DNA from 2 places in the Actinoplanes teichomyceticus ATCC 31121 genome. Region 2 is predicted to be linked to the other one. Evidence: riboswitches for the same ligand, from Rfam matches in the RefSeq annotation. Region 2 holds a riboswitch; the other holds the start of a gene.
The links. A riboswitch is a leader RNA that binds a small molecule or an ion and turns the genes downstream of it on or off. The one in region 2 is predicted to bind thiamine pyrophosphate.
Positions count from the first base shown of each region.

Region 1: it holds a riboswitch for thiamine pyrophosphate, as region 2 does, so the genes downstream of both, ACTEI_RS03150 (thiamine phosphate synthase) here and ACTEI_RS06445 (ECF transporter S component) in region 2, are expected to answer to the same signal.

Region 1 covers NZ_CP023865.1:655,152-670,222, reverse strand. The annotation lists partial or broken gene ACTEI_RS03170 (thiamine phosphate synthase) at 1-294, opposite strand, end outside; gene ACTEI_RS03165 (thiazole synthase) at 288-1,037, opposite strand; gene thiS (sulfur carrier protein ThiS) at 1,034-1,234, opposite strand; gene thiO (glycine oxidase ThiO) at 1,222-2,244, opposite strand; gene ACTEI_RS03150 (thiamine phosphate synthase) at 2,241-2,825, opposite strand; TPP riboswitch at 2,819-2,929, opposite strand; gene ACTEI_RS03145 (ABC-F family ATP-binding cassette domain-containing protein) at 2,972-4,618, opposite strand; gene ACTEI_RS03140 (class I SAM-dependent methyltransferase) at 4,645-5,265, opposite strand; gene ACTEI_RS03135 (hypothetical protein) at 5,361-6,131, shown strand; gene truA (tRNA pseudouridine(38-40) synthase TruA) at 6,128-6,952, opposite strand; gene rplQ (50S ribosomal protein L17) at 7,116-7,685, opposite strand; gene ACTEI_RS03120 (DNA-directed RNA polymerase subunit alpha) at 7,766-8,788, opposite strand; gene rpsD (30S ribosomal protein S4) at 8,882-9,508, opposite strand; gene rpsK (30S ribosomal protein S11) at 9,525-9,932, opposite strand; gene rpsM (30S ribosomal protein S13) at 9,950-10,330, opposite strand; gene rpmJ (50S ribosomal protein L36) at 10,480-10,596, opposite strand; gene infA (translation initiation factor IF-1) at 10,709-10,930, opposite strand; gene ACTEI_RS03090 (DUF1707 SHOCT-like domain-containing protein) at 11,148-11,582, opposite strand; gene map (type I methionyl aminopeptidase) at 11,630-12,463, opposite strand; gene ACTEI_RS03080 (adenylate kinase) at 12,465-13,118, opposite strand; gene secY (preprotein translocase subunit SecY) at 13,193-14,533, opposite strand; gene rplO (50S ribosomal protein L15) at 14,765-15,071, opposite strand, start outside.
Region 2 covers NZ_CP023865.1:1,412,279-1,427,349, forward strand. The annotation lists gene ACTEI_RS06425 (hypothetical protein) at 1-95, opposite strand, end outside; gene ACTEI_RS06430 (PHP domain-containing protein) at 92-1,804, opposite strand; gene ACTEI_RS06435 (energy-coupling factor transporter transmembrane component T family protein) at 1,906-2,709, opposite strand; gene ACTEI_RS06440 (ABC transporter ATP-binding protein) at 2,732-4,174, opposite strand; gene ACTEI_RS06445 (ECF transporter S component) at 4,178-4,768, opposite strand; TPP riboswitch at 4,838-4,942, opposite strand; gene ACTEI_RS06450 (alpha/beta fold hydrolase) at 5,034-5,849, shown strand; gene ACTEI_RS06455 (DUF6328 family protein) at 5,881-6,432, shown strand; gene ACTEI_RS06460 (hypothetical protein) at 6,398-7,006, opposite strand; gene ACTEI_RS06465 (Fur family transcriptional regulator) at 7,025-7,432, opposite strand; gene ACTEI_RS06470 (ArsR/SmtB family transcription factor) at 7,426-7,788, opposite strand; gene ACTEI_RS06475 (metal ABC transporter permease) at 7,781-8,650, opposite strand; gene ACTEI_RS06480 (metal ABC transporter ATP-binding protein) at 8,664-9,446, opposite strand; gene ACTEI_RS06485 (metal ABC transporter substrate-binding protein) at 9,532-10,449, opposite strand; gene ACTEI_RS06490 (DUF6703 family protein) at 10,499-10,852, opposite strand; gene ACTEI_RS06495 (antibiotic biosynthesis monooxygenase family protein) at 10,787-11,128, shown strand; gene ACTEI_RS06500 (Rv0361 family membrane protein) at 11,146-11,679, shown strand; gene ACTEI_RS06505 (glycine--tRNA ligase) at 11,740-13,119, shown strand; gene ACTEI_RS06510 (hypothetical protein) at 13,302-13,694, shown strand; gene dusB (tRNA dihydrouridine synthase DusB) at 13,761-14,879, shown strand; gene ACTEI_RS06520 (SDR family NAD(P)-dependent oxidoreductase) at 14,923-15,071, shown strand, end outside.

The DNA.
Region 1 (15,071 bases), 760 kb from region 2:
GGTGCCGTGGCACGACCGCCCGACCAGCGGCACGCCCGCCGGGACCGGGTCGGCCGCGGCCAGGTGCACCGCGTCACCGCCGAGCGGGTCCGGCCCGGCCACGATCAGCCGTCCGGCCGGGACGACCGCGCGCAGCTCGTCGCGGAGGGCCGTGCGCCGCCCGTACGGCAGGTCCCGCTCCCGCAGCACCACCCACCCGGCGCCGCCCCGTACCGCCGCGGCGACCACCTCCACCAGCGGCCCGGCGGCGGACCGCCGGTCGGTGAGCACGACCAGCCCGCCCGGCGTCACCACACCGGTATCCCCTCGTCCGGGGTGGACGCGACGGCGTGGAATCGGCGCGGGATCCGCCCGGCCTGCCGGGCGAGCCGCCCCGCCGCGACCGCGTGCCGCATCGCCGTGGCCATCGCGACCGGGTCGTCGGCCCGGGTGATCGCGCTGGCGATCAGCACCGCGTCGCAGCCGAGCTCCATCGCGAGCGCGGCGTCCGAGGCGGTGCCGATGCCGGCGTCCAGCACCACCGGCACCTCGACGCTCTGCACGATCAGCTCGATGTGGTGCGGGTTCGAGATGCCCAGGCCGGACCCGATCGGGGAGCCGGCGGGCATCACCGCGGCGCATCCCACGTCGGCCAGCCGGCGGGCCAGGATCGGGTCGTCGCTGGTGTACGGCAGAACCGTGAACCCGTCGTCGACCAGCGTCTCCGCCGCCCGGAGCAGCTCCACCCCGTCCGGCAGGAGGGTGCGCTCGTCGCCGATCACCTCCAGCTTGATCAGATCGGTCTCGAAGGCCTCCCGGGCCATCTGCGCCGTCTTCACCGCATCACCGGCGGTGTAGCAGCCGGCGGTGTTCGGCAGCACCCGCACGCCGAGCCGGTCCAGCATCGGCAGCAGCCCCGGCCCGGCCGCCTCGACCCGGCGCAGCGCCACGGTGACCAGGGTGGCTTCGGCGGCCGTGACGGCCTCCTCCAGCACCGCCAGGCTCTGCGCCCCGCCGGTGCCGAGGATCAGGCCGTTCTCCGGAAGAAGCATCGTCATCCTCCCTGCGCGGCGGTGAGCACCTCGACCGAGTCGCCGTCGGCCAGATCGACCTGCGCCCAGGTGGACCGCGGTACCACGGTGCCGTTGACCGCCACCGCCACGCCGCGGTGAGCGTCGATGATCTCGGCGACCAGGGCCGCGACCGAGCAGTTGCCGGACCGGTCCTGGAACCGGCCGTTGATCATGAGGCGCATCCGAACCTCCCGGGCGCGAAGTCGTCCAGCATCGGGTCGGCCGATCCGGTGAGCACCAGGTCGGCGATGAGTCGGGCGGTGACCGGCGCCAGCAGCACACCGCTGCGGTGGTGACCGCTGGCCACCACCACCCGGTCGTCCAGCCGCCCGAGCAGCGGCGCGTTGTCCGGGGTGCCCGGCCGGTGTCCGGCGGCCACCTCGGCCAGCTCGAACTCGCTCAGCCCGGGCACCAGGTCGAGGGCCGCGCGCAGCAGCTCGTGGACCCCGCCCGCGGTGACCGCGAAGTCGCCGCGCTCCTCCTGGGTCGCGCCGACGACCACCTCGCCGGAGGCGCGGGGCACCAGATAGACGAACCGGCCGTCGGCGAAGCCGGTGATCACGTGCCGGAGCAGGCCCGGCTCACCTCGCAGCCGCAGCACCTGCCCCTTGACCGGGCGGACCGGCAGCCCGGTCAGCGCCGCGGTCCCGCAGCCGGCGGCCACCACGACGGTGTCGGCGTCCACCTCGTCCAGGGTGCCGATCCGCTTGCTGACGATCCGGCCGGCCAGCCGCTCGCGCAGCACGGCCATCACCCGCCGCGGGTCGACCTGGCACTCGTCCGGGGCGTGCACGCCGATCCGGACCCGTGGGGACAGCGCCGGCTCCAGCGCCCGCAGGCGCTCGCCGCGCAGGACCGGCACGTCCTGGACCCGCCACACCCGCTGCGCGATGGCGACGTCGTCGGCGGTCAGCGCCAGCCCGAGCGAGCCGGCCCGGTCATATCCGACGTCCGCGCCGAGATTGTCGGCGAACTCCGGCCACATCCGCGCCGAGGTGGCCAGCAACCGGGCCAGCTGCGGGTGCTCGAAGGCGGACTCGCGCCCGGCCGCGATCATGCCGCCGGAGACGTGCCAGGCCCCCTCGTCGCCCGGCCCGGCCGCGTCGTAGACGGTGCATCCGGCGCCGCGGCGGTCCAGCTCCTCGGCGATGGCGAGACCGATGATGCCGCCGCCGACGATGGCGATGCTCATCCGAGCACCTCCAGGAACGCGGTGGCGGCGCCTTTCGGGTCGGCCGCGAAGGCGCCGACGGCGGCGACGCCGTGCACGCCCGGCAACGGCAGCCGGTCCAGGGTGATCCCGCCGATCGCGACCACCGGGGTGCCGGGCACGGCCGCGGCCACCACCGCGACCCGTTCCGGGCCCAGCGGGGGTGGCAGGCCCACCTTGGTCGTGGTGGCGAAGGCCGGTCCGACCCCGAGGTAGTCCGCGCCGTCGGCGACGGCGGCCCGGGCCGCCTCCGGGGTACGGCAGGTGGCCCCGATCACCGCCCCGGCGCCGAGCACCCGGCGGGCGGCCGCCACCGGCAGGTCGTCGGCGCCCAGGTGCACGCCGTCCGCGCCGGCCGCCAGCGCGACCCCCACCCGGTCGTTGACCAGGCACATCGTGCCCGCCGGGCGGCAGATCTCGACGGCCGCGACGGTCAGCGCGTAGGCCTGGGCATCGTTGGTCTTGACTCTGATCTGCACGGCCAGCGGGCCGAGGCCGGCCACGCCGCGGACGACGTCCAGCGAGTCGGTGATGACGTGCAGACGTGGAAAAGGATCGTGCATGAAGCACTCCTCCCTGCGCCGGCATTACCCGGATCAGGTTCGACGGTCGGGGGCCGCATCAGCCCCCCTCTCAGCCCGGTGCCCGGACTCCCGTGGGGTTTCTCGTCATCGGACCCTAACGCGACCGTGACGAGAAGCGCTAGTGGCTACCGGACATCCCAGACCGGCTCCGGCACCTCGACCACCTCGTTGTCCGCTCTGAACAGCACGAAGCGGTCGAAGGACCGGGTGAACCAGCGGTCGTGGGTGACCGCGATCACCGTGCCGTCGAACGCCTTCAGCCCCTCCTCCAGCGCCTCCGCCGACGCCAGGTCCAGGTTGTCGGTCGGCTCGTCGAGCAGCAGCAGCGTCGCGCCGGACAGCTCCAGCAGCAGCACCAGGAAACGCGCCTGCTGACCCCCGGAGAGGGTGCCGAACCGCTGGTCGCCCTGGGCCGCCAGCTCGTACCGGTTGAGCGCTTTCATGGCGCCGGCCCGGTCCATCCCGGCGCGGTGCTCGTCGCCCCGCCAGAGGATCTCGACCAGCGTCTTGTCGACCAGCTCCGGCCGGTCGTGGGTCTGCGAGAAGTGCCCGGGCCGGACCCGCGCGCCGAGCCGGGCCACACCGTCGTGCGCGACGTACGCGAGCGGCGCCCCGTCGACCGGCTTGTGCTCCAGGTCGGGTTCGCTGCCACCGGCCGCGAGCAGGCGCAGGAAGTGCGACTTGCCGGTACCGTTCGCACCGAGCACCGCCACCCGGTCGCCGTACCAGATCTCCAGGTCGAACGGGAACGTCAGGTTCTCCAGCTCCAGCTGCTCACAGATCACCGCCCGCTTGCCGGTACGCCCGCCGCGCAGGTTCATCCGGACCGCCTGCTCCTTGGGCGGCAGCGGCGGCGGACCGGCCTCCTCGAACTTGCGCAGCCGGGTCTGCGCGGCCTGGTAGCGCGAGGCCAGCCCGTCGTTGTACGCCGCCTTGTTCTTCAGCGTGAAGACCAGCTCGCGCAGCTTCTCGTGCTCCTCGTCCCAGCGCCGGCGCAGCTCCTCCATCCGCTCGTGCCGGTTGCTGCGGGCCTCGTGCCAGGAGGCGAAGCCGCCCGGATGGGTCCACGCGCCGCCGCCCTCCACCGCGACGACCCGGTCGGCGGTCTGCGCCAGCAGCTCCCGGTCGTGCGAGATGAACAGCACCGACTTGGCCGACTCGCGGATCCGCTGCTCCAGCCAGCGCTTGGCGGGCACGTCGAGGAAGTTGTCCGGCTCGTCCAGCAGCAGCACCTCGTCCCCGCCGCGCAGCAGCAGGTCCAGGGCGAAGCGTTTCTGCTCCCCGCCGGAGAGGGTGCGCACCACGCGCTGTTTGACGTCCTCCCACGGCTTGCCGAGGATCGCCACGGCGACCGTGTCGAACAGCACCTCGGCGTCGTATCCGCCGACCTCGCCCCAGGTGGCCAGCGCGTTGGCGTACGCGAGCTGGCTCTTCTCGGTCTCGTCCAGGGCGGCCACGGCGTCCCGCAGGGTGCGGCCGGCCGCCCGCAGCGCCGGGGCGACCAGGGACAGCGCCAGGTCCTCCAGCGTACGGTCGTCACCGATCATGCCGATGAACTGGCGCATCACGCCGAGCCCACCGGAGCGGGCGACGGTCCCGCTCTGTGTCGGGATGTCCCCGGCGACCATCCGCAGCAGGGTGGTCTTGCCCGCCCCGTTCGGCCCGACGAGCGCGACCTTGGCGCCCTCGCCGACCCGGAACGACACGTCGGAGAACAGCTCCCGGCCATCCGGCAGCACGAACCCGACGCCGGCGACATCCACGTAACCCATGCCCGGCATCCTGCCGGGTCGGCGGCTCAGACGGCAGCCGGTTTTCCGGTCACCCGCAGCACCCGGAAGCCCTTCTGGCTGGCCGTCCGTTCGACCTGCCAGCCGCGACCGGTCAGCCAGGTGTGCAGGGAGTCACCACCGAGGTTCCGGTTGATCACCAGCCAGGCGACGCCGCCCGGGGCGAGGCGGGGCAGCCAGCGGTCCATCAGCGCGTGCAGTTCGGTCTTGCCGACGTGGGTCGGCGGGTTGCTCCAGATCTGGGCGAACCGGACGTCGTCCGGCACGTCGTCCGGCGCGCTCACCCGGACCCGGGCGGCCAGGCCCAGGGTGGCGACGTTTTCGCTGGTCAGCGCCCGGGCGCGGGAGTTGACGTCGACCGCGTGGACGGTGGCGCGGGGCGCCTCGGTGGCCAGCACGCAGGTGATCGGGCCGTACCCGCAGCCGAGGTCGAGCAGGGCGCCCCCGGTGTCCGGACCGGGCAGCTCGGCCTTGCGCAGCAGCACCGCGGTGCCCGGGTCCAGGCGGCCGGCGGAGAACACCCCGGAGGCGACGGCCAGCCGGTAGTCCCGGCCGGCCACGCTGAACTCGATCTCTGCCCGGCGCATCGGCGCGTCCGGGTCGGTGCTGAAGTAATGCTCGGCGGTCACCCGTTCAGTCTCCCGCGTCACGACGGCGCGGCGCCGGCCGGGTGCCGGACACGCTGTGCGTTCATAGATCGACGTCCGCTCCTACGTTGTCACCCATGCGGTACGCCACCCCGAACCGCTCCGCCCACCGCGCCACCCCGGCACTCGACCTGACGTCCCTGGTCCGGCAGCTGACCCGGCCGGTCACCGGCGAGCACCGGCCGAGCCCGCGGGCCCGGCCGCGCACCCGGCGGCACGCGTGGCGTGAGCCGTACCCGACGCTGCACCTGCTGACCCGCGGCCTGGCCGGGCTGATCGTGCTGGGCAACTGCCTGACCCTGGGCTTCCTGGTCCGGGCCGGCGAGCGGCACGATCCGGCCGCCGCGGACCGGGGCATCAGGTCGCGGGCCGCCGACCCGGATCCGCTCACCGTCACGGAGACCTTCCCGGCCGGCGCCGCCGGCTACCGGGTGGCGAAGGCGGTGGCCGAGACCGACTGCACGGTCGCGGTCACCGGCGGCCTGCGGTCCGCGCTTGCCGCGTACGGCTGCAGCCAGGCGGTCCGGGCCGCGCTCACCGTCCCCGGCGGCTACCAGGTGACCGCCGGGGTGCTCAACCTCGCCGACTCGCAGAGCGCCACCGCGGTCGCCGAGCAGATCCGCCACCTGGTGGAAACCGGGGACGGCGGCTTCACCGGCCTGACCGGCGCCCCACCGGCGCCGGGCACCCCGGTCGGCTGGCGCGCCCGGGGTCACTACCTGGTCTACTGCGTGATCGCCGGGCGCGACGGCCGGCCCGTCACCGGCCCGGACCCGCGGCCCGCCACGATCACCGGTCACCTGCTCGACACCTACCTGAGCGACCAGGTGCTGGGCCGCCGCGCCTAGTCGCGCCGGCGACGGGTGGCGTCGGCGCGGGCCGCGTACTCGGCGGCGTCCGGGTAACCGACCGCGACCAGCGTCAGCCCGTGCGCCGGGGCCACGGCCACCTCGCTGGAGCGTTCCCGCAGGGTGAGCAGCTTCGCCGGCCACTCCGGCTCCCGCCGGCCCTCGCCGACCGCGAGCATCGCCCCGACCAGGCTGCGCACCATGGCCTGGCAGAACGCGTCGGCCTGCACGGTGGCCACCAGCGTCCGGTCCGGTTCCCGGCGCCAGTCCAGCCGGTTGATCGCCCGGATCGTGGTGGCGTGCTCCTTGCGCTTGCAGAACGCGGCGAAGTCGTGCTCGCCGAGCAGCCCGCTCGCGGCGGCGTTGAGCCGGTCCTCATCGAGCGGGCGCAGCCAGCCCAGGGTGTCGTAGCGGCGCAGCGGCTCGGGGCCCCAGCCGTCGTCGCACACCCGGTACTCGTAGCGCCGGAAGGTGGCCGAGAAGCGGGCGTCGAAGGTGTCCGGCACCGGGGTGACGCTCCGCACCCGGGCGTCCGGCGGCATCAGCGCGCTCAGCCGGCGCGGCAGGGACCCGGACAGCTCCGCGTACCGCTCGGCCGGCAGGTCGATGTGGCACACCTGCCCGGTCGCGTGCACGCCGGCGTCGGTACGCCCGGCCACGGTCAGGCCCAGCGGCCACTCGGTGCCCGAGGCGCCCAGGATGCGGTGCAGGGCCTCGGTCAGGACCCCGGCGACGGTACGCCGGCCGGGCTGCGCGGCCCACCCGGAGAAGTCCGCGCCGTCATACGAGACGTCGAGTCGTAGGCGGATGGTTTCCGTCATCGCCGCAGCGCGCTCCTCGGCCCGGGCCACGACGCGCCGCGCGTGGCGGTGGCCACGGGGCGTGGCGCGAGCCTGCGGGCGGGAAGTCGTGGGTCGTACAGGAAAGGGGGTGGAAAAGGAGCGGCCCGGCACCCATCGGGATGCCGGGCCGGTCCAACAGCACTTACGCCTTGGCGGTGTCGTCGCCCTCGGCCTGGTCGCCCGGGCCCTCGGCGCCCTTGTCACCGGAGGCGCTGATCGGCGGCTCGGCGTCCTGGTCGGCGTCCGTGCTCGCCGGCGCGGTCTCCTCCGGAGCCAGGGCCTCGACCTTGTCCTGCTGCGCGGCGGCCTTGCGAGCGGCGGCCTTGGCGGCGGGAGCGGTGGTGGCCGCGACCGGAGCCTCCTCGACCAGCTCGATGATCGCCATCGGAGCGGCGTCGCCCTTGCGGGGACCGGTCTTGGTGATCCGGGTGTAGCCACCGGGGCGGCCGGTGTACCGCGGAGCGATCTGCTCGAACAGGGCGTACACGACGTCCTTGTCCTTCACGACGGTCAGCACCCGGCGACGGGCGTGCAGGTCGCCGCGCTTGGCCTTCGTGATGAGCTGCTCGGCCAGCGGGCGCAGCCGCTTGGCCTTCGTCTCGGTGGTCTTGATCTTCCCGTGCCGGAAGAGCTCGGTGGCCAGGTTGGCCATGATGAGCTTCTCGTGTGCCGGGCTGCCGCCGAGGCGGGCACCCTTGGTGGGCGTGGGCATTTCAGATGCTCCTCATCGGATTCTTACCGTGCAGTGCGGCAGGGCCGCCTCAGCAGCGCAGCGAAGTGGCGCAGCCGAGCTTAGAGCTGCTCGGTCTCGCGGTAGTCGTCGGTGTCGTAATCCACGTCGCCGAACGAGTCCACGACGTGCGCCGGGTCGAAGGACGGCGCGCTGTCCTTCAGGCCCAAGCCCATTCCGGCGAGCTTCATCTTGACCTCGTCGATCGACTTCTGGCCGAAGTTCCGGATGTCCAGAAGGTCGGCCTCGGTACGCCCTATCAACTCGCCCACGCTGTTGATGCCCTCGCGCTTGAGGCAGTTGTACGACCGGACGGTCAGGTCCAGCTCCTCGATCGGCAGGGCCAGGTCGGCAGCGAGCTGCGCGTCCTGCGGCGACGGGCCGATGTCGATGCCCTCGGCGGTCTCGTCCAGCTCCCGGCACAGGCCGAAGAGCTCGACCAGGGTGGAGCCGGCCGACGCCAGAGCGGTGCGCGGCGAGATCGACGCCTTCGACTCGACGTCGATGATCAGACGGTCGAAGTCGGTGCGCTGCTCGACACGGGTCGCCTCGACACGGTAGGTGACCTTGAGCACCGGCGAGTAGATCGAGTCGACCGGGATCCGGCCGATCTCCGCGCCCGCGCTCTTGTTCTGCGCCGCGGTGACGTAGCCACGGCCACGCTCCACGGTCAGCTCCATGTCGAGCCGGCCCTTGCTGTTCAGGGTCGCCAGCTTCAGATCGGGGTTGTGCACCGAGACACCGGCCGGCGGCTGGATGTCCCCGGCGGTCACGTCGCCCGGGCCCTGCTTGCGCAGGTACATGCTGACCGGCTCGTCGTGCTCGGAGCTGACGGTCAGTTCCTTGACGTTCATGACCAGCTCGACCACGTCCTCCTTGACACCGGGGATCGTGGTGAACTCGTGCAGCACGCCGTCGATCTTGATGCTGGTGACCGCCGCGCCCGGGATGGACGACAGCAGGGTCCGCCGCAGCGAATTGCCGAGGGTGTAGCCGAAGCCCGGCTCCAGAGGCTCGATGGTGAACCGGGAGCGGGTCTCGCTGAGCGACTCCTCCGAGAGGGTCGGCCGCTGGCTGATGAGCACGCTGTTCTTCTTTCTGTCGGGCCACCCGCTATTTGATGGCCGTCCGTTGCTTTCCGAGGTGCCGGCCGGACGACCGGCACCTCGGCAGAGCCACTACTTGGAGTAGAGCTCGACGATCAGCTGCTCCTGGACCTGCGTGTCGATGACGGCGCGGGCCGGGAGCGAGTGGATCAGGATCTTCATCTCGCTCGGGATGGGCTCGAGCCACGCCGGCACCGGCCGGGAACCGGCCTGGGCCTGCGCGACGACGAAGGGCGTGAGCTCCTTCGACTTCTCGCGGAGCGTGACGATGTCGTGCTCCTTCACCCGGTACGACGGGATGTCGACCTTGACGCCGTTGACCAGGAAGTGGCCGTGCTTGACCAGCTGCCGGGCGGCGTCGCGGGACGCGGCGTAGCCGGCCCGGTAGACGACGTTGTCCAGCCGCGACTCGAGGATCTGCAGCAGCACCTCACCGGTCTTGCCGGGCTTGGTGACAGCCTCCTCGTAGTAACCGCGGAACTGCTTCTCCAGCACGCCGTAGACGCGGCGGGCCTTCTGCTTCTCGCGGTGCTGGAGCAGGTACTCGGTCTCCTTGGTCCGGCCGCGGCCGTGCTGGCCGGGCGGGAAGGGACGCGACTCGAACGGGCACTTCGGCCCGTCGCACTTGCTGCCCTTGAGGAACAGCTTCATCTTCTCGCGGCGGCAGCGCTTGCAGTCCGCACCTGTGTAACGAGCCATTGCTTCTAGATCTCCCTCAGACCCGACGACGCTTCGGCGGACGGCACCCGTTGTGCGGCTGCGGGGTCACGTCGGAGATCTGACCGACCTCGAGACCCGCGGCCTGCAGCGAACGGATGGCGGTCTCCCGGCCGGAGCCGGGGCCCTTGACGAACACGTCGACCTTGCGCATGCCGTGCTCCATGGCCCGGCGCGCGGCGGCCTCGGCGGCCAGCTGGGCGGCGAACGGAGTCGACTTGCGGGAGCCCTTGAAGCCCACCTGGCCGGAGGAGGCCCAGGAGATGACCGCACCGGTCGGGTCGGTGATCGACACGATGGTGTTGTTGAAGGTGCTCTTGATGTGCGCCTGCCCGTGGGCGACGTTCTTGCGTTCCTTGCGCCGGACCTTCTTGACGGCGGCCCCAGCGCGTGCCTTCGGTGGCATAAGTCAGTGCGCTCCTATTACTTCCGACCGGGCTTCTTCTTACCGGCGACCGTCCGCTTCGGGCCCTTACGGGTACGAGCGTTGGTCCGGGTCCGCTGACCCCGGACGGGCAGACCCTTGCGGTGACGGATGCCGGCGTAGCAGCCGATCTCAACCTTGCGGCGGATGTCCGCAGCGACCTCGCGGCGCAGGTCGCCCTCAACCTTGAAGTTGGCCTCGATGTAGTCGCGGAGCTTGACCAGCTCCTCTTCCGTGAGGTCCTTGGCGCGCTTGTTCAGGTCGATCGCCGTAGCGGTCAATGCTTCGACGGACCGGGTACGCCCGATCCCGAAGATGTAGGTGAGCGCGATCTCCATCCGCTTCTCGCGGGGAAGATCGACGCCGACGAGACGTGCCATTTCTGGGCGTGCTCCTCAGATGTCTCTCGGAGGTCTTCGCCCCTCCCACCCCACCTGCCCGGGCGGGCCCCGGCCTCCGACCGGGGGTGCGGCCGTGCTTCACACGGCCGGGAGGAGCTTGTGCTGTGGTGCGGATCCTGCGCGGGTGATCAGCCCTGGCGCTGCTTGTGGCGCGGGTCAGAGCTGCAGATGACCATGACCCGGCCGTGCCGCCGGATGATCCGGCAGTTGTTGCAGATCCGCTTGACGCTCGGCTTGACCTTCACGGTTTGCCTTAACTCTCAGTCAGACGGGATGTGGAATCCCCGCGACCCGATTCAACCCTCTTCGATCTGACACCGGACCTGAACCGCGAGCCCTGGCCACATCGAGTGAAGATCACTTGTAGCGGTAGACGATGCGCCCACGGGTCAGGTCGTACGGCGAGAGCTCGACGACGACCCTGTCCTCGGGAAGGATGCGGATGTAGTGCTGGCGCATCTTCCCGGAGATGTGTGCCAGGACCTTGTGACCATTGGCGAGCTCGACGCGGAACATGGCGTTCGGCAGGGGCTCGATCACTCGGCCTTCGATCTCGATGGCTCCGTCTTTCTTAGGCATGTCCTCCGCTACCTGACATCGGGTTCTGGGGCAGGCTGTGCAACGTCGTACCCGAGCCGCTTGGGGGCTCGGACCAGCCGCGGCTCCACCGGTTCCTCGAAGCGCGTGAGGACACGAAGGAGTGGACGCTGCGCGCCAGCAAGCCAGTCTACGCGCCCGTACCAGGGACGCCAAACCGAGGGTTCCGTTACCCGGGGTCGGGCGTGTCACGCGCCGCTCAGCGGCCCCGGCGGCCCCGGTCGGCGACCGCTCCGATGCCGGTGACCACCACCGGGATGAGCACCCAGGCGGGCCAGAAGTAGTACGCGTGCCCCGTGGTGACGACGGTGATCGCCCAGACCAGCGTGCAGATCACGAAGGCGGCCACGGCGGACGTGAAGGTGTGCCGGCCGCCGCCGTGGCCGCCGGGCCGGCCGGGCGCCGGCACCGGCTGCGCCGCGTGCGGCTCGATCCGGGCGCGCTGCGGCGGGACGGCGCCGGGCAGATCGTCGAGCAGACCGTCCAGGTCGCCGTACGTCCGGGCGGCGTACGCCCGCTGGACCCGCTCGTCGTACTCGTTCAGATCGAGCCGGCCCTCGTCGAGGGCGAACTTCAACTGATCCGCCACCCGCTGACGGTCGCTGTCCCCGGCCCGCATCCCCTCGCGTCCCATGAGTCACAGCATGCCAGGCGCGCGCCATCCGGCCCAGCGCCGAGCTCTCACGGCTGGCGGGCGGTCACCAGATCGCCGAGGCGGGCCCGGCCGCCGTCCGGGGCGGTGGTCACCCACACGCCGTCGTCGAGCAGCGCCATGGTGTGCTCCACGTGCGCGGCGATCGACCCGTCCCGGGTCACCACGGTCCAGCCGTCGGAGAGCTCGAGCGTCCGCGGCGAGCCCATCGTGATCATCGGCTCGATGGCCAGCGCCATGCCCGCGACCACCCGTGGCCCGCGACCGGGCTTGCCGTGGTTGAGCACGTGCGGTTCCTGGTGCATCTCGGTGCCGATGCCGTGGCCGCCGTACCCGTCCACGATGCCGTACCGGCCGGCCTTGCGGATCGCCTTCTCGATGTTGAAGGAGATGTCGGTCAGCCGCCCGCGGCCGTTCGCCACGCCCCGGGCCGCCGCGGCGATCCCGGCCCACATCGCGTCCTCGGCGACCTGGGCCATCGTCAGCAGCGCCGGATCGGTGGCGCCGACGCCGACGGTGATCGCCGAATCGCCGTGCCAGCCGTCCAGGATCGCGCCGCAGTCCAGCGAGATCAGGTCACCCTCGGCGAGCACCTGCTCGGCGCTCGGGATGCCGTGCACCACCTGCTCGTTGACCGAGGCACAGATCGAGGCCGGGAAGCCGTGGTAGCCCTTGAACGACGGGACGGCCCCGGCGTCGCGGATCACCTTCTCGGCGATGGCGTCCAGATCGGCGGTGGAGACGCCGGGGGCGACGGCCTCGCGCATCGCCTCCAGCGCGGCGTGCACGACCAGGCCGGCCGCACGCATCTTCTCGATCTGCTCCGGCGTCTTCAGCTGGATGTCCAGCTCCTGACGACCCATCTCAGCCCCCGTACGACCGCAGGGCGTCGATCGCGCGCACCGTGACGTCCTCGACCGGTCCGGTCGCGTCGATGCCGACCAGCTTGCCCTGGGCGCCGTAGTAGTCGACCAGCGGCGCGGTCTTGTCCGCGTACTCCACCAGGCGGTTGGCGATGGTCTCGGCCTTGTCGTCGTCCCGCTGGAACAACTCCGACCCGCACCGGTCGCAGAGGTTCTCCTTGCTCGTCGGGTCGAACTCGACGTGCCAGATCTTGCCGCAGCCACGGCAGGTCCGGCGGCCGGAGAGCCGCCGGATCACCTCGTCGTCGTCGACCACGAGCTCCATCACCAGGTCCAGCGCGGTGCCGAGGTCGGCCAGCAGCTTGTCCAGCGCGGAGGCCTGCGGCACCGTACGCGGGAACCCGTCCAGCAGGAAACCGTCTCCGGCGTCCGGCTCGGCGAGCCGGTCCCGGACCATGTTGATCGTCACCTCGTCCGGCACCAGCTGACCGGCGTCCATGTACCGCTTCGCCTCGACCCCGAGCGGGGTCCCCTGCGACACGTTGGCACGGAAGATGTCTCCGGTCGAGATCTTCGGTACGGCGAGATGGGCGGCGATGAACTCAGCCTGGGTCCCCTTGCCGGCCCCCGGAGGGCCCACCAGTACCAGCCGCACCTACATCGCCTCGCTTCGGTCAGGAGAAGCCACGCCTACCGCCGACGCCAGAGCCCCCCGGCCCCGCGTCCCCACTACCGGAGGAACCCTTCGTAGTTCCGCTGCATGAGCTGGCTCTCGATCTGCTTCACCGTCTCCAGACCCACACCCACCATGATCAGCACGGCGGTGCCGCCGAACGGGAAGTTCTGGTACTGCTGCTGGTCCAGCCAGATGAAGAAGAAGTTCGGCAGGACCGAGATCAGACCCAGGTACAACGCGCCCGGCAGGGTGATCCGGCTGAGGATGAAGTCCAGGTAGTCGGCGGTGGGCTTGCCCGGGCGGATACCCGGAACGAAACCACCGTACTTCTTCATGTTCTCCGCGACCTCAGTCGGGTTGAACGTGATGGAGACGTAGAAGTACGTGAAGAAGATGATCAGCAGGAAGTACACGCTGATGTAGAGCCAGCTGGTCGGGTCGGCGAGCCAGTTCTGGATCCAGATCTGGTAGCCCTTCAGGTTGTTCTTGTCGAAGAACTGCAGGTACAGCTGCGGCAGGTAGAGCAGCGACGAGGCGAAGATGACCGGGACGACACCCGCCTGGTTCACCTTCAGCGGGATGTAGGTGGAGGTGCCGCCGTACATCCGCCGGCCGATCATGCGCTTCGCGTACTGCACCGGGATGCGCCGCTGGGCCTGCTCGATGAAGACCACCAGGCCGATGATCACCAGCACCAGCGCGATCACCAGGAGGAACTTGGCGGTGCCGGCGGTCTGCTTGATCGTCCAGCCCTCGCCGGGAAGACGCGCCGCGATCGAGGTGAAGATCAGAACGGACATGCCGTTGCCGACGCCGCGGTCGGTGACCAGCTCGCCGAGCCACATGACCACGCCGGTGCCGGCGGTCATCGTCATCACCAGGACGGTGAGGGTCAGCCACATCGGGACGCCGGTGCCCTCGGGGATGATCTGGTACGACGGGTTGTCCTGGTCGCAGAGCCCGCCGAAGAGCTGGCCGGTGCGCGCCAGGGCGACGAACGCCGAGGACTGCAGGACGGCGAGGCCGAGGGTCAGGTACCGGGTGTACTGGGTGATCTTCGCCTGGCCGGACTGACCCTCCTTGCGGAGCTGCTCCAGCCGCGGGATCACCACGGTGAGCAGCTGCAGGATGATCGACGCCGTGATGTACGGCATGATGCCGAGCGCGAAGATCGACAGCTGCAGCAGAGCGCCGCCGGAGAACAGGTTCAGCAGATTCAGAACCTGGTTGCCCGACTGCTCGGTGAGCTTGAGGCAGGCCTGCACGTTGGTGTACGAGACGCCCGGGCTGGGCAGCGTGGCGCCGAGCCGGTAGAGCGCGATGATCGCCACCGTGAACAACAACTTCTTGCGCAGGTCAGGCGTCCGCAACGCACTCGAAAAGGCGGAGAGCAACTTCTTCCTCCTGCGCGAGGTAACCGCCTGGACTGGCGGATGGGGGGAAGGCATCGGTCCGGATGACCGATATCCCTAGCTGGGAACGGACTCTAACAGTCTTGGGCCGCCGTGGTCAGCCACGGTAGCCGTCAGTACGGCAATGCGTCACAACCAATCACAGAAGTGCTGGTCAGACGCCACAAGGGGATGCTCGCCGAACATGCGTCCGGACGAGCACCCCCGCAAGCCTCACAGCTCGGTGGTGGAACCACCAGCGGCTGCGATCTTCTCCTTGGCCGACTCGCTGAACGCGTGCGCCGACACCGTCAGCGCCACGCCGCCCAGCTCACCCGAGCCCAGCACCTTGACCGGCTGGCCCTTGCGGACCGCGCCGGCCTGCACCAGCTCGGACGGGCCGACCTCGCCGCCGTTCGGGAACAGCTCGGCGAGCCGGTCCAGGTTGACGACCTGGAAGACGACCTTGTTGCGCGGCCGGTTCTTCAGGCCCTTCATCTTCGGCAGGCGCATGTGGATGGGCATCTGCCCACCCTCGAAC
Region 2 (15,071 bases):
GAGAGGGCCGCCGCACCGCCTGGAGGGATCGCCGTGCCGGGAGCGTCACCGGCGGAGCAGACGGCGACCCCGGCCGGCGCGCTCCCGCCGGTCATCGCGGCAGAACCCAGATGGGGTTGGTGTAGAACCACAGGTCCCCCCACGGGTCGGCGTCGCCGGCCACGTCCAGCGCCGGCCCGTACGGGTCGACCGCCGCACCCATCAGGCCAGGCTGCGTGCGGTTGCCGTCGGTGCCGCGGACCCGTACGTAGAACGGCTTGTCCAGGCGGCCCAGGTCGAAGCTGAGCGACACCCGGCCGGTGGTCTTGGAGATCTCGAAGGACTTGGCCACCCGGGTGTCCGGGGCGGTGAACCGGTCCCGGTCGGCCACCGGGCCGGTGACCGTGCCGACGATCACGTCGACCCGCTGCAGCTTCGGGATGAACGTCGCCCAGTTCGGGGTGTCCTGCAGATCGATGTCGAGGGTCAGCTCGGTGGAGGTGCCCCGCTTGACCTGCAGCACGCCGCCGAGCGGGGTGCCGGTGTGCCGCCGCCGGTCGCCGGTCCGGCGCACCCGCGCGTCCAGGCCCTTGATCAGGCGGCCGTGGTCGACCCAGACCCGGCCGGCGCGCAGGCCGTCCATGACCGCCCGGTACGAGAACGACGTCGAGCCGACGTTGGTCCGGCCGTAGTAGCCGGGCCAGAAGTCACCGGCCGTGGTCAGCGTCCTGCCGGTGTAGACCGGGTCGTGGTACCTGCCGTCGGCCTCGAAGTCGCTGCCCGGGCCCCGGTCGGACTGGTCCAGGTAGACCACGTGCGAGTCCGAGTTCACGGTGATCCACCACGCCTTGCCCTCGGCGAGCAGGCTGTCCCACAGTCCGCCGACGGTCGAGGTCATCCAGTCGTAACCGCCCCAGGTGCGGTAGCTCTCCAGCGGGTAGCCGGGGAACGACGCGGCCGACGGGTTGTTGTCGTAGTAGCCACGGGCGCCGCCGCGTCCGTTCGGGGCCGGGATGCCGGCGGCCTGGTGGCCGGGCGCGCCCTCGAAGCCGACCGCCACGCTCGGGTCGGCGTCGCGCCAGTTGCGGATCTCGTGGGGCGAGTCGATGCCGCGCCGGGCCGGGTGGTTGGCGAAGAACAGCGCGGCCTCCACCTTGCGGTCGCGGACCTGCCGGCCGAGGAACTTGATGCCCTCGATCGCCATGGCCTCGTTCTGCGCCGCGGTGTTGGTGGCCGGCAGCAGCGATCCGTCGTACGTGTTCTCGAAGCGCTTGAGGACGTCCACCTCGTTGCGGCCCGGGTGGACGAAGACCGTGGCGTGCTCGGCGCCCGGGATGTTCCACTCCAGACCCTGGAAGGTGAGCAGGTCACGGATCTCGGCGCGGGTCTTCACGATGTCCGGGTTCACCTTGTCCACGCCGATCTTGGCGTGGGTGGCGCTGCCGTGGTCGGTGATCACCAGCCAGTCCAGGCCGTACGCGTGGCCGTGCCGGGCCTGGTCGAGCACCCGGTACTGCGCGTCGGAGCTGTACTGGGTGTGGATGTGGTGGTCGCCGGCGAGCCACTGGAAGCCGCCCTGGGCGTCGCCGCCGCCACGGTGGTCGTGGGTGTGCGGGAGCCCGGCGGCGGACGCGGCGCCGGGTCGGGCGAAGACCGACGCGGCCGCGGCACCCGCGCCGAGCAGGCCGGCCCCGCGCAGGAAGTTGCGGCGGGATGTGTCGGCCGGGGACAGTTCGCCGTCCGGGATGCCCAGGTCCAGTGCCTCGGGCAGGTCGCCGCCGCTGCCGGTCTCGTGCGAGTGGTCGTGGTCGTGGCCGTGACCCATGTGGTGCGCTCCTACGGAAGTCCGCTCGAATATCGAGCGTCACCCTCGCCGGGTCAGGCCAACGACCACTGGCGATGCGGTGGCCGCGCGGCGAACACGGGTCAACCGATGATCGGCCGGAACAGGCCCAGTGCCACGGTGGCGCCGAGGATCGCCGCGGACAGCAGGACCGCCCCGGCGAGCAGCGCGGTGTCCGCCCGGGTGAACCGCTGCACCCGGGCGTGGGTGCGCGGCGTCCCCGAGTCGAATCCGCGCGCGTCCATCGCCACCGCCAGCCGTACCCCGCGTCGCAGCGCGCCGACCAGCAGCGCGAACGCGGTGGAGACGAACAGCCGCAGCCGGGCGGCCGGGTTGCGCCCGGCGTCCACCCCGCGGGCGCGCCGGGCCAGGGTGAGCATCCGCCACTCCGCGGCCAGCAGCGGCAGCAGCCGGAACGCGGCCAGCGCGCCGATCGCGAACCGGGCCGGCGCCTTGGCGTTCTGCACCAGCGCGTCGGCCAGGTCGGTCGGGTCGGTGGTGGCGAAGACCACGATGCCGGGCAGGGCGACCGCGAACATGCGCAGGATCAGCCCGGCCGCGCCGGCCAGCACACCGGTGGTGACGTCCAGCCCGCCCAGCGCGAACAGCTGTGCGCCGCCACGGTCGGCGGCGAACAGCAGCATGCTGATCAGCACCCCGCCGGCGGCCAGCAGCAGCGGCCAGACCCGGCGGGCGAGCACGCGCGGGCGGACCCCGAAGAACGGCAGCGCGACCAGCTCGACGGCCAGCGCCAGCGCCGGGGTGACCGGGTCCAGCGTGGCGACCAGCGGGAACGCGAACAGCAGCGCGGCGCCGAGCTTGGCGACCGGGTTACGCCGGGCCAGCGGCGCGGACGCGTCGGCGACGGGTTCGAGGGCGAGCGTCATCGGTCCTCCGCCCGGTGGCGTGTCATGGGAGCAGCCGCCGGGGAAGCGGTTCCGGCGCCGGCTCGCCGAGGGCCACGGTCCGATCGGCCAGCGTACGGGTGAAGTCGGTGTCGTGGGTGACCGCGACGATGCCGTGCCCCTCGGCCCGCAGCTCGGCGAGCAGCGCCACCAGCTCCAGCCAGGTCCGCCGGTCCTGGCCGAACGTCGGCTCGTCGAGCACCAGCAGCCGCGGGGCGGTGGCCAGCGCGGTGGCCACGCTCAGCCGTCGCGCTTCACCGCCGGAGAGGGTGTACGGATTGGCCTGCGCCAGCCGCTCCAGCCGCAGCCGTTGCAGCAGCTCGTCCACGATCCGCCGGATCTCGCCGGCCGGTCTGCCGAGCCGGCGCGGGCCGAGCGCCAGCTCGTCGGCGACCCGGGCGGTGACGAACTGGTGTTCCGGATTCTGGAAGACCGAGCCGATCCGCGCGGTCAGCGTCGCGGCCCGCCAGCGGTGCGGGGGCCGCCGGTCGCCGAAGCCGGTGATCCGCCCGGAGCCCGGCGCGAGCAGGCCGCCGAGCAGCAGCGCCAGGGTGGACTTGCCGGCGCCGTTGGGACCGGTCACCGCCAGCACCTCGCCGGCCCCGGCGGTCAGCGACACGGCGGGCAGCCGGCCCGGGACGGCGACCTGCTCGGCGCGTACCAGATCGGTGGTCGCCGCCGCCGGCGCCTTGCGCGGGGCGGCCCGGAAACCCGGCACCCAGACGCCCTCGCCGGCGAGTTTGTCGCCGTAGGCGGCGAAGACCACCTCGGGCGCGCCGTCGGCGCGCACGCCGCCGCCCGGCTCGATGACGATCACCCGGTCCACCAGCGGCAGCACGTCGGCGACCCGGTGCTCCACGATGATCATCGTGGGGTCCGGGCCGGCCGTCCCGCGGGTCCAGCGGCTCAGCGCCTCCCGGATCAGCGCCGCGCCGGCCGGGTCCAGGTTGGCGGTCGGCTCGTCGAGCAGCAGCAGCCCGGGGCGCAGCGCGATCACCCCGGCCAGGGCGAGGCGCTGCGCCTCGCCGCCGGAGAGCGCGCCGGTGGGGCGAGTGATCGGGTACGGGAAGCCGACCCGGTCCAGCGCGTCGCTGACCCGCGGCCAGATCTGCGCGGCCGGCACCCCGCGGTTCTCCAGGCCGAACGCCACGTCGTCGCCGCAGCGGGCCATCACCAGCTGGGTCTGCGGGTCCTGGAACAGGATGCCGGTGCGGTCCCGGGCCCGGCGCGGCTCCCGCCCGTCGATCTCGATGCTGCCCTCGGCCTCGCCGGAGTCCTCCGGCAGCAGCCCGGCCAGCGCGGCCAGCAGGGTGCTCTTGCCGGCCCCGGAGGGACCCAGCAAAAGCACCCGCTCGCCGTGCCCGATCCGCAGGTCCAGCCCGCGAACCGCCCAGGCCCGGCGGCCGGCGTGCCGCCACCCGAACCCGCGCAGCCGAACCTCGGACATCGGCTAGATCAGGGCCCGCTCGCGGCCCGCCCCGAACCGGTCCAGTACGCCGGTCGGTGCGAGCGCGCGGACCAGCAGCCAGGCGCCGGCGCCGGCGATGACCGTGGCGCTGGCCACGGTGAACAGCGCGTAGGGCACCCGGTAGTTCCACAGCTCGTAGGCGTAGGTCCAGACGAACCAGTCGAAGACCGCGGCCACCAGACCGGCGAACGCGCCGGAGAGCAGGCCCACCGGGAGGCTGAACACCCGGTACCGGAACAGCGCGAACGCCAGCTCCGCGCCGAGGCCCTGGGCCGCGCCCTGGACGATCACCGTGGCGCCCCACTTGTTGCCCAGCAGCGCCGAGATCAGCGCGGCCACCGTCTCGGTGAAGAACGCGGCCCCGGGCTTGCGGATGATCAGCCCGCTCAGCACGGCCGGCAGGAACCACATCCCGTAGAGGATCGCCTGCGCGGGCGGGAAGAACAGGAAGGCGTTCTCGGTGGCGGCCCAGACGGCGTCCCAGGCCCAGAAGATGACGCCGAACGCGACCGCGACGACGGAGGCGATCACGATGTCTATCGTGCGCCAGCGGTGCGGATTGGTGGACTTCATGTACGCCTCCCAGCGTGTGCACCGGGAGGAGACGCACGCCTGCCGGGCGGCGGTGCCCGGGCACGACGCGGCTGGAGAGGACCGAACTTCCTGCGCTGGCATTACCCAGATCAGGTACGAGGGTCTGCGGGATCTCCCGCACTCTCAGCGCTGTGCGCTCCCCTGTCGGATCGAAGGCCGCCCGGCGAGGCGGGCGACTTCCGGTGGATGTGCTTCGATGACGCTAACACCTGGTGGGGGCGCGGCACAGGGAGGGAGCGATCACATGGAGGTCAAGGCGCGCGGCCTGACGTTCGAGGTGGCCGAACAGGGCCCGGCGGACGGGGCGCCGGTGCTGCTGCTGCACGGCTTCCCGCAGGACCGCCGCGAGTTCGATCCGCTGCTGCCGCGGCTGCACGCGGCCGGGCTGCGGACCTACGCGATGGACCAGCGCGGCTACTCCCCGGGCGCGCGTCCGTCCGGGGCGCAGGCGTACCGGATCGGCGAGGCGGTCGCGGACGTGCTGGGGGTGCTGGACGCCCTGGGGCTGGAGTCGGTGCACCTGGTCGGGCACGACTGGGGGGCCCAGGTGGGCTGGCTGGTGGCCGGCAAGCACCCGGAGCGGGTGCGCACGCTGACCGCGATCTCGGTGCCGCACCCGCGGGCGCTGCTGCTGGCGCTGCGGGTCCGGCCGACCCAGCGGGCGCGGTTCGCGTACTTCCCGGTGTTCCGCAGCGCGGGGGCCGAGCGGCTGCTGCTGGGCGCGGACGCGTTCGTGCTGCGCAGAATGCTCGCGCCGATCGGCGACCGGGCCCGGTTGTACGTCGAGGCGATGCGCGAGCCGGGACGGCTGACCACCGCGCTGCACTGGTACCGGGCGTTCCGGTCGACGGACATCGCCGACCTCGGCGAGATCACCGTGCCGACCACGTACGTCTGGAGCGACCGGGACGGGGTGGTCGGGCTGACCGCCGCGCTGCGCACCGCCGACTGGGTGCGCGGCGACTACCAGCTGGTGGCGATGCGCGGGGTCAGTCACTGGGTGCCCGAACAGGCGCCGCGGGAGCTGGGCGACGCGGTGCTGGCCCGGATCGGCGTTTGAGCACACCGATCATCGGGAATGCCGCGAGACCATGGCCCCCGAGAAACGGCGCTCTCCGCAGGAGAGCGAGAAGCAGCGCTGGGACCGCAACTTCGCTGACCTGTTGCAGGAACTGCGAGTGGCGCAGACCGGCGTCCAGATCCTGTTCGCGTTCCTGTTGACCCTGCCGTTCTCCAACGGTTTCCCGAAAGCCACCGATTTCCAGAAGGACACCTACATGGTGGCCCTGATCAGCGCCGCGTTCGCGACCGCGCTGATCATCTCACCGGTGGCCTTCCACCGGGCGCTGTTCCGCCAGGGCCGCAAGCCGGAACTGGTCCGGTACTCGCACCGGATGGCCAGCGGCGGGCTGGCCTGCATGCTGGTGTCGATGGTCGCCAGTGTGCTGCTGGTCACCGACTTCGTGCTGGACGGGCGCTGGGCGGTGGCGCTGAGCGTGGTCACCGCCGGCTGGTTCCTCACCTTCTGGGCGATCCTGCCGGTCACCCACCGCAACTGGGGTGAGGACGACGACAAGGACGGTTACGTCATGGACGACGACTCCGGCGTCAGCGGCGGGAACCGCGCAGGCCGAGACGCCTGAGCTCCAGCTCGGCCAGGGCGTCGACCGCCGCGGCGTCGCCGGCCCGCCAGCTCTGCGCGATGTCCGGGCCCATCCGGGCCAGCTCGCCGAGCGGGCGGGACGCCAGCGCGCGCAGCGCCAGCAGATCCCGCCCGGCCGGCAGGTCACGCACCGACCGCGCCACTGCGGCCCGCCGGATCCAGCGCAGCCGCAACGGCAGCCAGAGGAACAGCACCAGGGCCAGCGGCGCCGCCAGGGCGATCAGCGGCAGGATCAGCGCCAGCTTCCCGACCAGCTCCTGCTGCTGCCGGCCGGCCTCGGCCAGCGAGCGGGCGGCGTCGGCGGCCCCGGCGAACGGCCGGGTGAGATCGTCGCCGACCACCGGCACCCGGCCCACCTTGCCACCGGCGTCGGCCAGGTTTCCGGCGATGCCGCTGCCCGCGTCCTGCAGCTTCTGACCGGGCACGGCCAGCTTCTCCACCACGTCGTGAATCCAGATCGCGACGCGGATCCACAGGTACACCCAGACGACGACGAGGACGTCGGTGACCACTTGGCGGACGGCGGTGGGCGCCCGGTCGGCATAGAGCTTCACAAGCGCCAAGCCTCGCACTCAGCCCGCGGCGGCGCACTCCGGACAGGTGCCGAAGATTTCCAGCGTGTGCGCCACGTCCACGAAGCCGTGCTCACCGGCCACCTTGTCGGCCCACGACTCCACCGCCGGGCCGAGCACCTCGACCGTCCGCCCGCAGGAGCGGCACACCAGGTGGTGGTGGTGTCCCTGACTGCACCGCCGGTACAGGTGCTCGCCGCCGGGCGGGCGCATCACGTCCACCTCGCCGGCGTCGGCCAGCCCCTGCAGCGTGCGGTACACCGTGGTCAGGCCGACCCGCTCGCCGCGGTCACGCAGCATCGCGTGCAGGTCCTGCGCGCTGTGGAAGCCCTCGGTCTCGGCGAGCACGGCACTCACCGCGTTTCGCTGCTTGGTGTTGCGCGGGGCGCTGCTCTCCGGGCTCACAATCGGTTCTCCCTCGCATGGCTGACGGCGTCGGCGACGATGTGCGCGACGTGTTCGTCCACCAGGGAGTATGCGATCTCCCGGCCACGTCGGACACCCCGCACCACGCCGGCTCCGCGCAACACCCGCAGGTGCTGCGAGACCAGCGGCTGCGGGGCGCCGAGGCGGGCGACCAGATCGTGCACGCAGCGTTCGCCCGCGCCGAGCTCCGCCACGATGGCGATCCGGATCGGGGCGGACAGCGCCCGCAGCAGGCCTCCCGCGGCCTCGTACGCTTCGTAACCGGTGGCCGTCGTGGTGCCGACCACCGTACCGCGTGGGGCGTCCGGGGCCGGTGCGCCCGGGGCCGGCTCAGGCATGGAGCACGACGTCCGGGGGTTCCGGCCGGACCGCGGGCTCGGCGGTGCGCCGGCGCATCCGGTGCCGCAGCGCGCCGGCCGCGGCGGTGAGCAGGAACGCGGCCAGCGCCAGCAGCACGGTGGTGGCGCCCGGCGCGGTGTCGATCTGCCCGGACAGCACCACGCCCGCGCCGGCCGCGCCGATGCCGATCAGCATGGCCAGCGCCATGGTCGCCCGGAACCCGCGGGTGATCTGCTGGGCGGCGGCGACCGGGACCACCATGAGGGCGGAGACCAGCAGCAGGCCCACGGTACGCATGGCGATGGTCACGGTGACCGCGGTGGTGACCGCGAGCAGGAGGTTGAGCGTACGCACCGGCAGGCCACTGACCCGGGCGTACTCCTCGTCGTTGCAGAGCGCGAACAGAGCCGGCCGGAACACCAGCATGGCGATCAGCACCGCCGCCCCCAGCCCGGCGATCACCGCGATGTCCTGCGACGACGTGGTGATCAGCGAGCCGAAGAGGTACTGCATCAGGCTGGCGTTGCTGCTGTCGTCGGAGAGCCCGACCAGCACCACGCCACCGGCGATGCCGCCGTAGAACAGCAGCGCCAGGGCCAGGTCGCCGGAGGTCCGCCCGCGCTCGCGGACCAGCTCGACGGCGACCGCGCCGGCCACCGACACCAGCACCGCGGTGAGCACCGGCGACTGGTGGGTGAGCAGGCCCACGCCGACCCCGGTCAGCGCCACGTGGCCGATCCCGTCGCCGATCAGCGACAGCCGCCGCTGCACCAGGTAGACGCCGAGCGCCGGGGCGGCCAGCCCGATGATCAGCGCGCCGGCCAGGGCGCGCAGCATGAAGGGATAGGTCAGCAGATCCATCGGTCCGTCTCCACTAGAACGCGTTCATCCCCTCGGTCGGCGCCCACTCGCAGATGCCGGCCTTCTCCTCGTCGGCGTGCGGGTGCACGTGGTCGTGTCCCGGCTCGGCGTGGTGACCGGCCGGCTCCGGCGGGGCCCCCGCGTGCGCGATCCGCCCCTCGTGCACCACCACCGCGCGCCCGATCAGCGGCCGCAGCGGCCCCAGCTCGTGCAGCACCAGCAGGATCGTCCCGCCACCGGCGGCGAACCGGGTCAGCGCCCCGGCGAACGCCTCCTGGCTGGCCGCGTCCACCCCGGCGGTCGGCTCGTCCAGCACCAGCAGGTCCGGCTTGCCGGCCAGCGCCCGGGCGATCAGGGTGCGCTGCTGCTGGCCGCCGGAGAGGGTGCCGACCGGATCGTTGATGCGCTCCAGCAGCCCTACCGAGTCGAGCGCCTGGTGCACCGCGGCGCGGTCGGCGGCCCCGGGCGGCCGGAACAGGCCGCGGCGGGCCAGCCGGCCGGACGCCACCACCTCGCCGACCGTGGCCGGGACGCCGCTGCCGGCGCCGATGCGCTGCGGCACGTACCCGAGGCGGGCCCACTGCCGGAACCGCCGCTGCGGCGTGCCGAACAGCTCGATCTCGCCGCGGCGCACCGGGACCAGGCCGAGGATCGTCCGGATCAGGGTGGACTTGCCGGAGCCGTTCGCCCCCAGCACCGCGACCACGTCGCCGGAGGCGACGCTGAGGGTGACGTCGCGCAGGATGTCCCGGCCGTCATAGCCGGCCGCCACGTGGCGCACCTCGACAACGCTCATGAGGCGCCTTCCTTGTCAAGCCGTCCCGGCCGGCGCCGGCGGGGACGCCGGGCCGGTGCGGGTGGGGGGAGTTCGGCGCGGCCGGTCATGACGAGCATCCCAGCGCCGTGGTGAGCGCGGCCAGGTTGGCGCGCATCACCGAGAAGTAGTCCGCGTCCGGGTCGGTGAGGCCCTCCAGCGGGTCGAGCACCGCCGTGCTGGCGCCGGCCTCCCGGGCGATCGTCTCGGCGACCTTCGGGCTGACCAGCGTCTCGAAGAAGATCGTGGTGGTGCCGTGCGCCCGGGCCTGCGCGGCGACCTCGGCGAGGCGGCGCGGCGACGGCTCGGCCTCCGGGTCGATGCCGGTGATCCCGATCTGGGTCAGGTGGTAGCGCTCCGCCAGGTAGCCGAACGCGGTGTGGCTGGTGACCAGCTCGCGCCGGGCGCAGGTGGCCAGGCCCGCACGGAACTCGCCGTCCAGGTCGGTGAGCTGCCGGCGCAGGGCGGCGGCGCGGGCGGTGTAGTCGGTGGCGTGTGCCGGGTCGAGACCGGCCAGCCGCCGGGCGAGGTCGTCGCCGATCGTGGCCAGCCGGGTCGGGTCCAGCCAGACGTGCGGGTCGGTGGCCCCGTGTTCGTGCCCCTCGTGCTCTTCGTGCTCCTCCTCGGTCTCCCCGGCGTGCCGGAGGCCGACCGCGGTGGACACGTCGTACCCCTGCTCCGGCGCGTTCTGCGCGACGGCCTCGTCCACCGCGGGCTGGAAGCCGTGCAGGTAGACGGCGACCCTGGCGTCGACGATCCGGGCCACCTGGCGCGGGCTCAGCTCCACGTCGTGCGGCTCGGCGCCGGGCTTGGTGAGGTTGGTGACCCGGACCAGGTCGCCGCCGACACGCTCGCTGACGAACTGCAGGGGGTAGAACGCGGCCACGACCGGGAGCCGGCCGCCGGTGTCCGCCGGCGCGCCGCAGCCGGCCGCCGCGACCGACGTGGCCGCGACGAGCAGCGGGGCGAGCAGGCGGCGCATCATGGCACCAACTGTCGTCGATAATGAGAATGATTGTCAAAAGCGCATAGGTTCACAGCACCTTGCTGAGCGCGGCCACGACCAGCAGGGTGAGCAGCACCACCCGGACCACCCGGGTGACCGGCGACTGCACCGGCCAGGTGGTGAAGGTCAGCGTGGCCAGCCCGGCCGCCAGCACGCCCAGCAACAGCGCGCCGACGATCCCGGGCAGGAACAGCCCGGCCAGCAGCAGGGCCAGCGCCGCGACGAACGCGACGGTCGGATTGACCCGGGCCAGGCGGCGCAGGAAATGGTCGGACGTCGTCACAGCGGCTCCCGTCGGCGTGCGTACCCTCGTCACATGCTGGTGCTCAACCGTTTCCTGGTCCCGCCGGACACGCAAGACGGCTTCCTGGAGCAGGCGCACGCCGCGCTCGCCGCCCTGGCCCGCTGTCCCGGTTACCGGTCCGGCCGGCTCACCCGGGCCCTGGAGGACACCGCGAGCTGGGCCCTGGTGACCGAGTGGGAGTCGGTCGGAGCGTACCGCCGCGCGCTGGGCGCGTTCGACGTCAAGGTGCACGCCACCCCGCTGCTCGCCCGGGCGCTGGACGAGCCGTCCGCCTTCGAGACGCTGGCCGGCGCCGGGCCGGGGGAGCAGGTCGTGGTCACCGCCAGTGACCGGGCCGCCGAGCCGTGGCGCTGAACACTAGGCTGGGTGACATGACCTACGGTCAACCGCCCACATCGTACGCGCCGGCGCCGGCTCCGGCGCCGGTCGCGCCGCCCCCGCCGCCCGGTCCGGGCGTGCACCCGCCGTTCCCGGCGCCCCCGGTCGAGGGCCGTGGCCGGCGGATCGGGCTCGGGCTCGGCGTCGGCGCGGGCATCCTGGTGCTGGTCTGCGGTGGCGGGCTGGCCGCGGTGATCGGTCTGGCCGTCGCGATGACCGGCGCCGCCAACGAGCAGGCGCACATCGTGGTCAGCGACTATCTGGACGCGGTGCAGGACGGCGACTACGACAAGGCGTACGCGCAGCTCTGCCAGGACACCAAGGACGTCACCACGCTCGGCGAGTACCGCCGGCGGATGGCCCAGCAGGAGCGGTTCGACAGCTACCACGTCGGCGACGTCGATCTCGTGACCGGTGAGGTCCCGGTCGACCTGACCTATCCCGGCGGCGCCGTCGACCACGTCGAGGCGCAGCTCGGGCAGAACAGCAGCACGGGCGCGTTCGAGGTGTGCAGTCTCGGGGAGTAACCTCGCTATTCGTCCCATCACCGACCACCCCCGCCGACACCCAGCCGGCGTAGGAGACTCATGCCTGCCGACCGCATCGATTCCGTTGTCAGCCTTGCCAAGCGCCGGGGCTTCGTCTTTCCCTCCAGCGAGATCTACGGAGGGACCCGCTCGGCCTGGGACTACGGTCCGCTGGGCGTCGAGCTGAAGGAGAACGTCCGCCGGCAGTGGTGGCGGACCATGGTCCAGCAGCGGGACGACATCGTCGGCCTGGACTCGGCCGTGATCCTGGCCCGTGACGTCTGGGCCGCCTCCGGTCACCTCGACGCGTTCGTCGACCCGCTGACCGAGTGCCAGTCCTGCCACAAGCGCTTCCGGGCCGACCACCTGGAGGAGGCGTACGAGGCCAAGCACGGCAACCCGCCGGCCTCCCTGCAGGAGCTCAACTGCCCCAACTGCGGCAACAAGGGCACCTTCACCGAGCCGAAGATGTTCAACGGCCTGATGAAGACCTACCTCGGCCCGACCGAGAGCACCGAGGGCCTGCACTACCTGCGCCCGGAGACCGCCCAGGGCATCTTCGTCAACTACGCCAACGTGGCGACCGCGGCGCGCAAGAAGCCGCCGTTCGGCATCGCGCAGGTCGGCAAGAGCTTCCGCAACGAGATCACCCCGGGCAACTTCATCTTCCGTACGCGTGAGTTCGAGCAGATGGAGATGGAGTTCTTCGTCGCGCCCGGCAGCGACGAGCAGTGGCACGAGTACTGGTTGCAGGAGCGCTGGAACTGGTACCGCGACCTCGGCCTGTCGGAGAGCAACCTGCGCTTCTACGAGCACCCCAGCGAGAAGCTCTCGCACTACTCCAAGCGGACCGTCGACATCGAGTACCGCTTCCAGTTCGGCGGCACCGAGTTCGCCGAGCTGGAGGGCATCGCCAACCGCACCGACTTCGACCTGTCCACGCACTCCAAGCACTCCGGCGTCGACCTGTCCTACTTCGACCAGGAGAAGGGCGAGCGCTGGACGCCGTACGTGATCGAGCCGGCGGCCGGGCTCACCCGCGCGGTGCTGGCCTTCCTGCTGGAGGCGTACGACGAGGACGAGGCGCCGAACACCAAGGGCGGCGTCGACAAGCGCACGGTCATGCGGTTCGACCCGCGGCTCGCGCCGGTCAAGGTCGCCGTGCTGCCGCTGTCGCGCAACCCGGAGCTGTCGCCGAAGGCCAAGGGGCTCGCCGCCGACCTGCGCAAGCGCTGGATCGTCGAGTTCGACGACTCGCAGGCGATCGGCCGCCGGTACCGCCGGCAGGACGAGATCGGCACGCCGTTCTGCGTCACCGTCGACTTCGACACCCTCACCGACAACGCGGTGACGGTGCGCGACCGCGACACCATGAAGCAGGAGCGGGTGTCGCTCGACCAGATCGAGGACTACCTGATCAAGCGCCTGCCGGGCTGCTGAGGATCGAAGCTCGACGAACGCCGGGTGCCGGGTGCGGCACCCGGCGTTCGTCGTGTTCCCACCTCTCCGTGCACCCGTTCAGGTGACGACTGACATCTAGTCGCGGCGCTATAGTCCTCTCCAGCGTGAAAAGCGCGACGCCGGTCGGTCGACCGGCTACCCTTCACCCCCGGAGGCACCGCATGCCCACCCTGGAAGACCGCGTCACCCGCCTGGAGGAGCGCATGGACGAGCAGGAGGGGCTCCGCGCCGGCCAGGATCGCGACCTGGCGGACATCGGCGAGAAGCTCAAGGGCCAGGAGAGGCTTCTCAAGGGCCTCGCGGCAACCCAGTCCGAGCACACCGCGACCCTCGCCCGGCACACCGCGACCCTTGCGCAGCACACCGCGATCCTGGAGGAGCACACCGCGACCCTTGCGCAGCACACCGCGATCCTGGAGGAGCACACCGCGATCCTGGAGGAGCACACCGTCAGGCTGGACCGCCTGGAGACGAAGGTGGATCGCCTCACGGACGGCATGCAGAAGATCATCGGCATGCTGGACACGCTGATCGGGCGCCAGGGCGGCCGGTAGCGGGAGCGGGCGGTTCGAGGTTGCCGGGCCGAGCGTGTCACCCTAGAGCGCGTGACCGCACCGCTCATGCTCGGCAACCACGCCGTCAACCCGCCTGTCGTCCTCGCCCCGATGGCCGGGATCACCAACGTGGCGTTCCGGCGACTCTGCCGGGAGCAGGGCGGCGGCGTCTACGTCTGCGAGATGATCACGACCCGCGCACTCGTCGAGCGGATCCCCAAGACGCTCAAGATGATCGCCTTCGCCGAGGACGAGAAGTTCCGCAGCCTGCAGCTCTACGGCGTGGACCCGGACGTGACCGCGGCCGCGGTGCGGATGGTCGGCGAGAACGACCTGGCCGACCACATCGATCTCAACTTCGGCTGCCCGGTGCCGAAGGTCACCCGCCGCGGCGGCGGGTCCGCGCTGCCCTGGCGGCGCAAGCTGTTCGGCCGGATCGTGCGGCAGGCCGCCGAGGCGGCCGCCGCGTACGGCATCCCGCTGACCATCAAGATGCGCAAGGGCATCGACGACGACCATCTGACGTACGTCGAAGCCGGCCTGACCGCGCAGGACGCCGGCGTGGCCGCGGTGGCGCTGCACGCGCGCACCGCCGAGCAGCGCTACTCCGGCCAGGCCGACTGGGACGCGATCGCCACCCTCAAGCAGGCGCTCGACGTGCCGGTGCTGGGCAACGGCGACATCTGGGAGGGCTCCGACGCGCTGCGGATGGTCGCGCACACCGGGGTCGACGGCGTGGTCGTCGGCCGTGGCTGCCTGGGGCGCCCGTGGCTGTTCGCCGACCTGGAGGCCGCGTTCACGCAGGGCGCCGGCTACCGCCCGGTGCTCCCGGCCCTCGGCGAGGTCGCGAAGATCATGTCGCGGCACGCGCAGCTGCTGGTGGAGGCGCTGGAGGACGAGAGGCACGGCTGCGCCGACTTCCGCAAGCACGTGGCGTGGTACCTGAAGGGCTTCCCGGTCGGTGGCGACCTGCGCCGCAGCCTGGCGATGATCTCCTCGCTCGCCGAGCTGGACGACCTGCTGGCCCGGCTCGACCCGGCCGTGCCGTTCCCGGTCGAGTCGCTGGGCCAGCCGCGCGGCCGGGTCAACGCCCCGGGCAAGGTCGCCCTGCCGCACGGCTGGCTCGACTCCCGGGACGACGACACCGTCCCCGAGGGCGCCGAGACCGACGAGTCCGGCGGCTAGCGGGTCCGGCCGGGCGCGGAGTGAACCGGTTAAGGTGTCCGTCATGGCGACGATTCTGATCACCGGGTCCAGCGACGGCATCGGACGGCACACCGCGGCGGTGCTGGCCGCGGACGGGCACCGGGTGGTGCTGCACGCCCGCGACGAGCGGCGGGCCGAGGACGCGCACACGGCCGTGCCGGCCGCCGCGGC